DNA from 3 places in the Thalassolituus sp. UBA3500 genome. Region 1 is predicted to be linked to each of the others. Evidence: predicted binding sites of a transcription regulator. Region 1 holds the regulator's gene; each other region holds the start of a gene.
The links. The regulator sigma-54, encoded in region 1, starts transcription at its own class of promoters, with help from an activator protein. The targets are predictions, from matches to a motif close to TGGCACNNNNNTTGCTNT.
Positions count from the first base shown of each region.

Region 2: a site for sigma-54 is predicted at 2,479-2,496, ahead of flgB (flagellar basal body rod protein FlgB). Genes of this name have one in related genera too.
Region 3: a site for sigma-54 is predicted at 2,343-2,360, ahead of atzF (allophanate hydrolase). Genes of this name have one in related genera too.

Region 1 is NZ_DFQB01000059.1:19,945-24,182, reverse strand. It holds gene lptA (lipopolysaccharide transport periplasmic protein LptA) at 1-88, shown strand, start outside; gene lptB (LPS export ABC transporter ATP-binding protein) at 85-810, shown strand; gene B2R29_RS14530 (RNA polymerase factor sigma-54) at 955-2,517, shown strand; gene hpf (ribosome hibernation-promoting factor, HPF/YfiA family) at 2,582-2,884, shown strand; gene ptsN (PTS IIA-like nitrogen regulatory protein PtsN) at 2,888-3,346, shown strand; gene rapZ (RNase adapter RapZ) at 3,364-4,238, shown strand, end outside.
Region 2 is NZ_DFQB01000032.1:278,445-282,682, forward strand. It holds gene flgA (flagellar basal body P-ring formation chaperone FlgA) at 1-527, opposite strand, end outside; gene B2R29_RS08750 (chemotaxis protein CheV) at 604-1,527, shown strand; gene B2R29_RS08755 (CheR family methyltransferase) at 1,533-2,366, shown strand; gene flgB (flagellar basal body rod protein FlgB) at 2,539-2,940, shown strand; gene flgC (flagellar basal body rod protein FlgC) at 2,943-3,392, shown strand; gene B2R29_RS08770 (flagellar hook assembly protein FlgD) at 3,404-4,192, shown strand; gene B2R29_RS08775 (flagellar hook-basal body complex protein) at 4,214-4,238, shown strand, end outside.
Region 3 is NZ_DFQB01000044.1:124,229-128,466, forward strand. It holds gene B2R29_RS11415 (peroxidase family protein) at 1-2,076, shown strand, start outside; gene atzF (allophanate hydrolase) at 2,399-4,234, shown strand.

The sequences.
Region 1 (4,238 bases):
CCGGATCAAAGTCGTTATCCAGCCGCCCAAACCTGAATCTGACTCAGAACCTGACTCGACAGAATCTCCGGAAGCAGCGACAGAATGAAAACACTGAAGGCAGAACATCTGGCCAAAAGTTACGGCGGCCGTGAAGTCGTTAAAGATGTGTCTATCCGCGTAGAAAGCGGTCAGATCGTTGGTTTGCTGGGCCCCAATGGCGCAGGTAAAACAACCTGTTTTTACATGATCGTTAATCTGGTGCAGGCTGATCGTGGACGCATCATGATCGATGATGAAGACATCAGCCACCTGCCGATGCATGGCCGCGCCCGCAAGGGCATAGGCTATCTGCCACAGGAAGCCTCTATTTTCCGCAAACTCAGCGTTGCCGACAACATCATGGCAATCCTTGAGACCCGCAACGACCTGAATCGACAGCAGCGCAATGAGCAACTGGAGCAGCTGCTGAACGAGTTCCATATTCAGCACATTCGCGACAGCGCGGGTATGGCACTGTCCGGCGGTGAACGCCGCCGCGTCGAGATAGCTCGGGCACTGGCTGCCGAGCCCTCATTCATTCTGCTCGACGAGCCATTCGCCGGGGTCGACCCGATCTCAGTGTCTGACATTATGGATATCATCCGACAGCTAAAAGCCCGGGGCATCGGCGTTCTCATTACTGACCACAACGTGCGTGAAACCCTCGCAATTTGCGAGAAAGCCTTTATCGTTGGAGGCGGGCATATCATCGCCGAAGGCACCGCTGAAGATGTGCTGGCGAACGAACAGGTACGCGAAGTCTACCTCGGCGACGACTTCCGTCTTTGAAACTCAGACCGATGTCACGTACTGTAGAGTTATCTATTTACTCTGGTAAGCAAAATAGGTTCCATACACAAGGACTTTGCCTATAATGCTAAGTACATCAAACAAAAAGATGGTTCGATTTTCAGGTCGTAAATACCGAGTTATATGAAGACATCCCTTCAGATTAAGATGGGCCAGCAGCTGACGATGACGCCCCAGCTGCAACAGGCCATCCGCCTCCTCCAGTTATCCACACTGGACCTGCAACAGGAAATTCAGGAAGCGCTGGATTCTAACCCGATGCTGGAAAGCGAAGAGTTTGATGACAACAGCGACTCCGGCAACGACTCCGGCAACGAGTCCGATAACGATTCCCGCAATTCTGATTCAGACAACAACGACAGAGACAGCCGAGAAGCCTCCTCTGACAATCAGGATTACGACAACTCATACGAAGATAACTCCTACGACGACCAGAGTGGACAGGAGTCTCTCGACGAGCAATGGTCGAGCGAAAAACTGCCTGATGACCTCCCGGTAGACAGCCAGTGGGAAGATACCTATCAGGTGAGTGCTGGCGTTGCCTCCAGCTCCGGCCCCGCTGACGAAGACTTCGACTACGACTCGCGCTATGCAACCAGCGACAACCTGCAGGACCACCTGCTCTGGCAGCTCAACCTGACGCCCATGTCAGACGCTGACCGCGAAGTCGCTACCATGCTGATCGATGGCGTAGACGACGATGGGTATCTGCACACCACCGTTGAAGACGTCATTGAAGCGATGGACCCATCGCTGGAAATCGAAGAAGAAGAAGTTATGGCGGTTCTGCATCGCCTTCAGCAGTTTGATCCGGCGGGTGTTTTCTGCCGCGACCTGCGCGAATGCCTGCTTCTGCAACTGCATCAACTGCCTCAGGGCACCCCCTGGCTCACCGAAGCGCAGCTGATCATACGTGATCACATTGACCTGCTCGGTAGTCGCGACTATCAGTCACTGATGCGCCGCACAAAATTGAAGGAAGATGACCTCAAGTCAGTCATGCGACTGATCAAAGAGCTTAACCCGAAGCCGGGTGCAGGCATTGCCTCAGAAGAATCCGAGTACGTTATTCCAGACGTCATCGTCCGCCAGATCAGAGACGAGTGGCGTGTTGAGCTGAATCCAGAGATTGCGCCCAAGCTGCGGGTGAATGCCGACTACGCATCACTGATTCGCCGCTCAGACAGCAGTGCTGACAATACCTTCCTCAAAGATCACCTGCAGGAAGCACGCTGGTTTATTAAAAGTCTGCAAAGTCGCAATGACACTCTGCTCAAAGTCGCAACCAAAATTGTTGAATTCCAGATAGACTTCTTTGAAGAAGGTGATGAAGGCATGAAGCCACTTGTGCTCCATGACATCGCCGAAGCCGTAGGTATGCATGAGTCGACGATCTCTCGGGTAACCACCCAGAAATACATGCATACCCCACGTGGGATTTTTGAGCTTAAATACTTTTTCTCCAGCCACGTCAGCACCGACAGCGGCGGAGAGTGTTCATCGACGGCTATCCGGGCGATGATCAAGAAACTGATCGCGGACGAAAACACGCGTAAGCCACTCAGTGACAACAAGATAGCAACGATGCTCGGTGAAAAGGGCATCAAAGTGGCACGGCGCACGGTAGCGAAATACCGCGAGGCTATGCTGATACCACCATCGAATGAACGTAAGCAGTTGATTTAGAGTCTGTTATATCAATGTGAACAGATTCTGATTCACCTACCGCCAGCGACACAGGAGACTTGGCATGCAAATCAATATCAGTGGTCATCATGTAGAAGTAACGGAAGCGATGCAGGCGCACGTTGAAGATAAAATGTCGAAGCTTACGCGCCATAGCGACAGCATCACCACAGGTCAGATCACGTTGACCGTCGTTAAAGATCGCCAGACGGCCGAAGGGACGATACACATCACAGGTCACGACCTGCACGCGAAAGCAGAAAACGAAGACATGTACACCGCCATTGATCAGATGGTCGACAAACTGGACCGTCAGGTTCTTAAGCACAAAGAGAAGCAGGTCGCGCGCCAACACGGTCAAGGCTGAAGCATGTCTTTGAGTATTGAGGATATCCTCACACCGGAACGGTCCGTCATTGACGTGACCGTTTCCAGTAAGAAAAAACTGTTAGAACAACTTTCATCTCTGGTTGCTGAAGAAATCGGCGATGCCTCCGCAGACGATATCTACGAACGCCTGTTAGCACGCGAGCGCATGGGAAGCACAGGGATAGGAGAAGGTATTGCCATCCCGCACTGCCGGTTGTTGCAGTGCCAGAAAGCGCTGGGCGTTCTTCTGAGATTAAATACCCCGATAGACTATGATTCTATCGATGGTAATCCGGTCGACCTCGTATTTGCTTTGTTAGTCCCCGAGGAAGCAACCGACGAACACCTTCAGATACTGGCGACACTCGCCAGTAACTTTAATCAGGCGGAATATCGCGAAGCTTTGCGCAACGCGCCAGACGCCAAACGTCTTTTCCAGCGAGCGATCGCAGAGCGGTAGTAATCACGGAGTCGAATATGCGCCTGGTAGTCATCAGCGGAAGATCAGGATCGGGGAAGTCGAGTGCGCTGCACGTGCTCGAAGATCTTGGATTCTATTGCATCGACAACCTGCCCATCGGGCTACTGCCTGCCCTTGCCAGTCAGGCTGACGCCAATGACAAGCTGACCCGGGTTGCGGTCAGTATTGATGCTCGCAATCTCTCGGCCACAGAAGAGCCGATAGAGAAGCTACTGCTCGACCTGCCTAATGATCACTATCAGCTTGATGTGGTTTATCTCGACGCCTCTGAAAAAGTTCTGCTACAGCGATTCAGTGCGACACGACGCAAGCACCCGCTGACAACCCACGAGCTGTCACTGGCAGAAGCCATCGATCAGGAGAAAGACCTCCTTGATCCGCTCGCCAACATGGCGGATCTGACATTAGATACAACGCACATGTCAGTTCACGAGTTGCGCAGCATGATTCGCCTGCGGGTTGCAGACCGCCCCAACGGTGAAATGTCGATATTATTTGAATCGTTCGGATTTAAGCATGGTATCCCCACCGACGCAGACTACGTGTTCGATGTGCGCCATCTGCCCAATCCGTACTGGAGTGAAGACCTGCGCAAGCTCACAGGCCTCGACAGCGAAGTACAATTATTCCTGAACAGCTATGACGTCGTCGGTGAAATGCGAAAATCGATCAGCGATTTTCTGGGGCAATGGACTGACCGTCTGATCGAAGCTAACCGCAGCTATATGACGATCGCCATTGGTTGCACCGGCGGTCAGCACAGATCCGTTTATCTGGCTGAGCAACTCGCCACCGAATACCGAATGAAATACCCGAACGTCCAGGTGCGTCATCGTGAACTCGCACGAGCAGCGAACCTGCCTACTCCATA
Region 2 (4,238 bases), on a different contig from region 1:
ATGTCAGGTGTGACAGGTGTTCCTTGTCGCAGAGTTCGTTTGCTCAGCATTCCGCTGACGGCGTCAATATTACTGAAATACCCTTTGTGCAGATCAGAGGTGTCAAGGCGACTGATTCTGAGTTGACCTGCATTGATAACAGTATCCCGGCGTATATCGGTATCAGCGGTGACGACATCTGCGAACACCTTCAGTTCAACCGCGAACGATTGGCGCCAGAAGGGCGCTGCACAGCTGACCTCAACACCGTTGCGCCCAGGTTGCAGGTGGCGGATAACATTCACCTCTAGCGAAGCGCTGCAGTCAGGCAACTCATATCCCGGTGATACAGAAGGATACTCAAACTCCGATACACCGGCGTCTCCCCCCAGTGCAATCCAGCGATTTTTCAGTTCAGCGGTGACATCATCCAGAGAGCTTCCGGCCTGAGCAACGGTCGACAACGACCAGATGAAAAAACCAAATAAAACGCCTGCGCTTCTCCGGTTCTCTACTATGCTCAATGAAGCTAACGAAAATGATGTCATGATTCCGGCACTTTTATTACTCATACCTCAGGTTGAGCAAAGGTCGTGCCGGAATTGATCTGAAAGAGAGGCACACATGGCTGGTGTTCTTGAGTCCGTAAACCAACGTACCAAGCTGGTCGGTGAAAACCGTCTGGAGCTGCTGCTTTTCCGCGTCCGCGGTAAACAGTTGTACGGCATTAACGTATTCAAAGTAAAAGAGATCATACAGTGTCCGCGACTGACGTCCCTGCCTGGCAGCAATCGTGTTGTCCGTGGGGTTGTTCACATCCGCTCAGGAACCACACCGATTCTCGATATGAGCCTGGCAACGGGTGGTCCTCCGCTGGAGGAAGTGAATGGTGCGTTCGTGATTATTACTGAGTACAACGGCGCGACTCAGGGCTTCCTGGTGGCTTCGGTCGATAAAATCATCAACATGAACTGGGAACATATTCATCCACCACCCAAGGGTACAGGCCGTGAACACTACCTTACTGCTGTCACCGAAGTTGAGAATCACATCGTCGAGATCATCGACGTAGAGAAGATTCTTGCTGAAGTATCGCCGGTGAAAGAGGACATCAGTGAAGGCATCGTCAGTGACGACGTCCGTACTGAGGCCGGTAAAAAGAAAGTTCTGATCGTGGATGATTCCAAGATTGCGCGTAAGCAGATTACCCGTTGTCTGGAGAACATTGGCGTTGAGGTGGTTGCGCTAGAAGACGGCAAACAAGCCTGGGAGCACCTGAAAGGAATCGTGGAAGAGGGTGATCGACCGCAGGACCGTTACATGATGTTGGTATCCGATATTGAGATGCCAGAGATGGATGGCTACACGCTGACCACTCACATTCGAAGTAACGATGCGATGCAGGGATTTTATGTAGTACTGCACTCATCACTGAGTGGTGTATTTAACCAGGCAATGGTTGAAAAAGTGGGTGCTAATGACTTTATTGCAAAGTTTGACCCCGACGTACTGGCCGACAATATTGTGAGCCGAATTAACCACGGTTGAAAGTGATGACGCATAACAAGAAGGAAGTCGTGTTGACTGGTTCGGAGTACAACCAGTTTCGCGATTACCTTGAAGGGCTTTCCGGCATACTGCTGGGGGATGGAAAAGAATACCTGGTCGCAAGCCGTTTGCGAAAGCTCATGGCCGACCGGGAATTACCTAACCTGACAGAACTGATGTACTGCATGGAGCGTGACCGTCAGTTCAAAAATAACGTCATTGATGCCATGACGACCAACGAAACACTCTGGCTGCGTGACAGCCACCCGTTTGAAATTCTCCGCAACCGCGTGTTCCCTGCGCTCGCTGAACAATCATCGCCCATACGTATCTGGTCTTCGGCCTGTTCAACAGGGCAGGAACCTTACTCCATCAAACTGACTGAACTGGAATTCCGGCGAACGAGCTCGAAACGCCTGCCTGCTGTGTCAGTGTTGGCTACCGATTTATCAGAAAGTGCTTTGAGCGCCGCCAAAGAAGGGACGTACCCCTGGATGGCGATACGGCGTGGCATGCCTGAAGAACAGCTGGCAAAGTACTTTGAAAAAACCGGGGAAGATGCCTGGCACGTCGGCAAAGAACTGCGCCAGGGGGTAGAGTTCAGAAACTTTAACCTGAACGACAGCTACTCGCGTCTCGGCACCTTCGATATTATCTTCTGCCGCAATGTACTGATTTATTTCAGCGCCGAACGCAAGCGCGACATCCTATTGAAAATGCACGGTGCCCTGAAGCCGGGTGGCTATCTGATCCTCGGTGCTTCAGAAGCCTTGAGCGGGATGCCGGATCATTATGAAATGGTCAGCTGCAACCCCGGCATTCTCTACCGGAAAAAGTAGTCGATTTTGCCCTTGCCGCCGGTAGGTAAGGGCTTGCCGTTCCCCTCTCTGAAACTCTCCTTTAAATGCCCTCTGTTTTTATAACCTATTGAAAAATAAGTAAAAAATAAATTGGCCCAGCTCTTGCTGTATCTCTGCAGATGAACACAAATGGCAAACAGGCAGGTACAGAATGGGCGCAATCAACTTTACCAACGCACTCGGAATCCACGACAACGCAATGCAGCTTCGTGCGCAACGCGCTGAAGTACTGGCAAACAACCTTGCCAACGCTGACACCCCTGGATTCAAGGCCCGTGATTTTGATTTTAAAGCCATTCTCGAAGCAGAAACTCACAGCAATACCTCATTCGGTATGTCAGCGACGCATTCTGCTCACCTGAGCGGTACCAGCGGCTTTGCCGATGACGAACTGAAATATCGTAACCCTCTGCAGCCTTCCATCGACGGCAACACGGTCGACGCCCAGACCGAACAAGCTCTGTTTGCCCGCAACAGCATGGACTACAACGCCAGCTTCGAATTTCTGAGCGGTAAGTTCAAAGGCATGCGTAACGCGATCCGGGGAGAATAATCATGTCACTGACCAGCGTACTTAACATTGCCGGAAGCGGTATGACTGCCCAGTCAGTCCGACTGAACACCACCGCCAGTAACATTGCCAACGCCGACAGCGCCTCCAGCTCTGTGGACGAAACCTACCGCGCACGTAAGCCCTGGTTCTCGGTGCTCGAAAGCGAAGTGAACTCCAAAAGCCGTGATGTGAATGGCTTTATGGATACCGATGCAGCGATGGGCGCCGGTGTGAAAATCGACGGCATCGTCGAGAAAGACTCACCGCTGCAAGCCCGCTTTCAGCCTGATCATCCAATGGCGAACGACGATGGCTACGTGTACTACCCGAACGTCAACATCGTTGAAGAAATGACCGACATGATGTCCTCGTCACGCAGTTATCAGATGAACGTCGAAGTTCTTAAAACCGCGAAGCAGATGCTGCAGCGCACACTCACACTCGGCCAGTAAGGGGGCGATAAATGGCGATTAACGAAGTAAACAACAACGCCGCCGTACTGGATCAGTACCGTACGCCGACGCAGACCGAAGCCAAAGAGAACGAGCTGGGACGTAACGCCTTTCTTGAACTCATGGTGGCTCAGCTGAATAACCAGAACCCACTGGAGCCGACAGACAACCAGGCGTTTGTGGCTCAGCTGGCCCAGTTCTCATCGGTGGAAGGTATCGACAACCTGAACGACACGGCAGAGAGCATGGCCGCTCAGTTCACCTCGAATGCCGCGTTGCAGGCCTCAAGTCTGGTCGGTCAGAGCGTGATTGTTGATGGCAACACTACAGGCTTACTGACGAACGGTGGTGTGGTCAGTGGCTTTACCGAGGTGCCCGCGGCAACAGGCGACATGATGCTGACCATCGAAAACAAGAATGGTCAGACTCTGGAGCAGATTTCTCTGGGTTCTCACGATGCTGGTGCCATGTCAGTGCGCTGGGATGGCTACAACCTGATGGTGGATGGTGACATCGTCAACCTCGACCGCAGCAAGATGAATCTCGACCAGTACTTCCGCGATGAAAACGGCGAGATCGTACTGGACGACAACGGAGACCCGATTGAAAACGTCTACCCACCGGGTCAGTACGTTTTCAAACTCAGCGGCACCATTGCTGGTGAGAGTGAACAACTGGATATGCAGATGAGTTCACGCGTCGACAGCGTCACCATGAGTGCCGGTGGCGAAGTGACCCTGAACTTAACCGGTGGCGAACGCGCCAACCTTGATCAGATTAAACAGATTCTTGACGCCTGATCCGGCGAGAGGAGTACAAATATGGCTTTTAATATTGGTTTAAGTG
Region 3 (4,238 bases), on a different contig from region 1:
CTGCCTCGCGACTTTTTCTCAGGTGTGCCGAAAACCGGTTTCACTGATAACTGGTGGCTGGGTCTGAGTATGCTGCACCAGTTGTTCGTAAAAGAGCACAATGCGGTTGCAGAAATGCTGGCGGCGACTTACCCGGAAAAAGACGACCAGTGGCTGTTCGATAAAGCGCGTCTGGTAATCTCTGCCCTGATGGCTAAGATTCACACCGTTGAGTGGACGCCAGCCATCATTGCTAACCCAGTAACCGAGCGCGCGATGTACGCAAACTGGTGGGGTCTGGTTGGTAATGCTGAGGCACGTGATAAGTACGGTGCAGAATTCGACAAGCTGGCCGAAGATCTGGCGAAGTCTGATTCCTGGGTTCGTCGTATTCTCGGCCTCGATCCTAAAATGTCAGAAGCGCTGGATAACGGTAAAGCCATTGAATGGGCTGTGACTGGTCTGGCCGGTGCCCGTAACTCTGATAATGCCGGTGTGCCATTCACACTGACCGAAGAGTTCGTCGCGGTTTACCGTATGCACCCACTGCTGCGTGACACCGTTGATGTCTATGACATCGGTTCAAACGTGGTATCTGAGAGCATCCCACTGACTGAAACCCGCGATGGCGATGCAGAAGATATTCTTGATGACCAGGGCGGCGACCGTCTGTGGTACTCCTTTGGTGTTACTCTGCCGGGTGCCCTGACTCTGCGTAACTATCCGGAATTCCTGCGTGACCTGTATGTACCGGGGCGTGGTGTGATTGACCTTGCAACCATCGATATCATTCGTGATCGTGAGCGCGGTGTACCTCGCTACAACGAGTTCCGTCGCCAGATTGGCCTGACCCCAATCAATGACTTCACTGATCTGACCGATGATGCTGAAATCGTTTCTGAACTACGTCGTCTGTACGACAACGATGTTGAGAAAATTGATGCGCTCGTAGGTCAGCTGGCTGAAACCGTTCGCCCTGAAGGCTTTGGCTTCGGTGAAACGGCGTTCCAGATTTTCATCATGAATGCGTCGCGTCGTATTATCGCTGACCGTTTTTATACCGCTGACTACAACCCTGAAACGTACACTCAGGAAGGTTATGACTGGGTAGAAAACACCACCATGGTTGATGTGCTTAAGCGTCATTATCCAGCATTGGATCTGTCTCTGGTGGGTGTTGATAACGCGTTCAAGCCTTGGGGGCTGAACATTCCTGCGGATTACGACAACTGGGCGGCGTGCGATAAGCAGTCACTGTTGTGGACCAACGGTGTGAAGCGTACTGAATATGCTGCGGATGAACGTCCTGAAATTCCACCGGTTGATATTGGTGGTCTGATCAGCAGTGTTATTTCTGACAAAGTGAAGTACGTAGGTGATGTTGCTCCTGTGGGGCACGCTAAGCCAATTCACCCACACGGTGCGATGGCAAAAGTGGCGTTTAATTCAACGGGTAACCACCCATACACTGGCGTATTCGAGGGCAACGAATGTGGCCTGCTGCGTCTGTCTGTAACGGGTGATCCGGCGGATCGCGGGTTTGCTCCTGGTTTTGCCTGGAAGACTCTGATTGACGGTCAGCCGTCTGAGAATATTTCAGCGCTGTATACCCTGTCAGGTCAGGCCGACAATCACGATTTCTTCGCTAACGAGCTGTCGAACTACGTGAGCCTTGAAGCGAATGACACACTGGGTTCAAGCCTGCTGTTCTCATTCGTGACCAGCAAACCAACCCTGGTTGTGGCAAACGCCATGGCAGAAACACAATCTGACGGTTCGGCTGAAGCCAGCCCTGTGTCGCCGACTCAGGTGTACTTCGTACCAACTGCCGAAGTACGTGGTCTTTTTGCTGAGGGCGAACATGACTTCCGTGATGACCTGCTGAGCCTGCCAGAAGGCACTAAGTTGTACGATGTTTATGCGACCGATATGGAGATTAAATCTTCTATCTGGCCTTCCCGTCAGCAACGCCTGCAGGATGAACGCCGTGACGATGCAGTTAAGATCGGTGAAATGGTTCTGACATCCGAGTTCACTACTTCAGTATTCGGTGACTCTGGCGTGTTCTTCAAGCATCAGCGTTACGAAGATCGTTAATACGTTGAACTATAAAAGGGCCGGGTATTCTCCCGGCCTTTTTTATGGGTTTTATTCTGATGAATCGGCCAGACGATTCAGTCCTGCTTGAAAAATCTTTTCTGGAGTCCGTGTTGCTCTTTGGTGCAAGTCAGGTATTTCGCGCTTTCTTCTAAAGCGTCGTCCGGGTTCAGCCGTACTTCCTGTATGCGAACGAAGTAACCTTCTCTTAATAAATGCTATAAAAATCATAACGTTATGAATTTTCCTGCCTGAGCTGACGAATCTGGCATAAGTGTCGCTATATATCTTGTATACAAGTATGAATTCAATGGCGGTTGGCATGACAGAAGTAACGACAGGAATTGGCTGGAATCTGAATGACTGGGGCCGGGCGTACCGGAATGGCGCTGATGCGCGCGGACTTCTTCTGTCTACCCGGAACGCCATTGCAGCAGATGAGCTGGATGCGAATGGATTACCCCGGCGTGGTAGTGCTTGGATTGCACTCGCCAGCGAGGAGCAGCTTACTAAGCAGATCAGTTATCTCGAAAGTCTGAAAGCGTCCGCCGAGGAGGAGGGAACAGTCCTTCCTCTTTATGGTGTTCCGTTTGCGGTGAAAGACAATATTGATGCTGCGGACTTTCACACCACAGCGGCGTGCCCTGAATATGCCTACGAGCCGGATGACGATGCGTTTGTTGTTCAGCTTCTGCGCAAAGCAGGCGCGATTGTGATGGGAAAAACAAACCTCGATCAATTCGCAACGGGGCTGGTGGGCACACGATCGCCCTATGGTGCTGTAAATAACGCATTTAACCCTGACTATATTTCCGGCGGCTCGAGCTCCGGCTCTGCAACCGCTGTGGCCAAAGGCCAGGTCGCTTTTTCATTGGGGACTGATACGGCTGGCTCTGGTCGGGTGCCTGCGGGTTTTAATCACATTGTTGGTTTAAAAGCGACGGTCGGAGCAATAAGTGCCTCAGGTGTTGTGCCCGCGTGTCGCAGCCTGGATTGCGTGTCCGTCTTTGCATTGAATACCCGTGATGCAGAACGTATTTACGAAGTTGCAGCTCAGTACGATGAAGCCGATGGCTATGCCCGCTCACGTACGATGGTGCGCAATGAGCGTATTCAGACCCTTGGCATTCCTGCCGGCGCCCCATGGTTTGGTGACGAAGTTCAGAAAGCCGCCTATGACAAAGCCTGCGATCAGGCAGTTAATGCAGGGTTCGAATTAGTCGAAGTCGACTTTACCCCGATGTTTGAACTTGCCAGTCTTCTCTATCAGGGGCCATGGGTTGCAGAGCGTTACGCGGCGGTCGGCGAATTTCTGAAGCAAGACTTACCGGGCATTAACCCTGTCGTAAAAAGTATTATTGCTGGTGGCACCGAAGGCACTGCCGTGGATGCTTTCAAAGCCGAATATCGCCGTAAAGATCTGGCGCGGAAAATTCAGGGTGTCTTCAAGCACGTTGATGCATTGTTTGTCCCGACCACGCCACGTTTTCCATCGTCAGCGGACGTTGAGTCGGCCCCGGTTGAAGTGAACAGTCAGCTTGGCACTTACACTAATTTCGTCAACCTTGCCGACCTTTGCGCCTTGGCACTACCAGCACATATGCGTGAGGATGGCTTACCTTTTGGAGTGACTCTGATCGCACCTGCATGGCATGAGCTGGCTCTCACCAACTTTGCTGGCCAGTGGCAGTCATCTCTGCGACTGCCGGAAGCACCGGTCATGCTTGGCCAAAAAGAAGATGCCTCGGTTGTGGTCGCCGTGGTAGGTGCACACCTGACGGGGATGCCTCTGAACCATCAGTTGACCAGCCGTCACGCTACCCTGCTGGAGCAGACGCTTACGGCAAAGAAATATAAGTTGTATGCGCTGGCCAACACAGTACCACCAAAGCCTGGCCTCGTTCGTCTGAGTGAGAGTGAACTAGAGCGCGATGCACAAGCCGGACACCAGTTGATCGTCGAGTTGTGGCGTTTAGATCAGGCAGCTTTTGGTTCTTTCGTCGAAGAAATTCCACAGCCGTTGGGTATAGGTACCCTCGAGTTGGAAGACGGTCGTCTGGTGAAAGGCTTTATCTGTGAGCCCGAAGCGGTTGCGAGCGCAACCGACATCAGTCATCTCGGAGGATGGCGGGCGTATATTTCTTCTCTCAATTCATAGGATG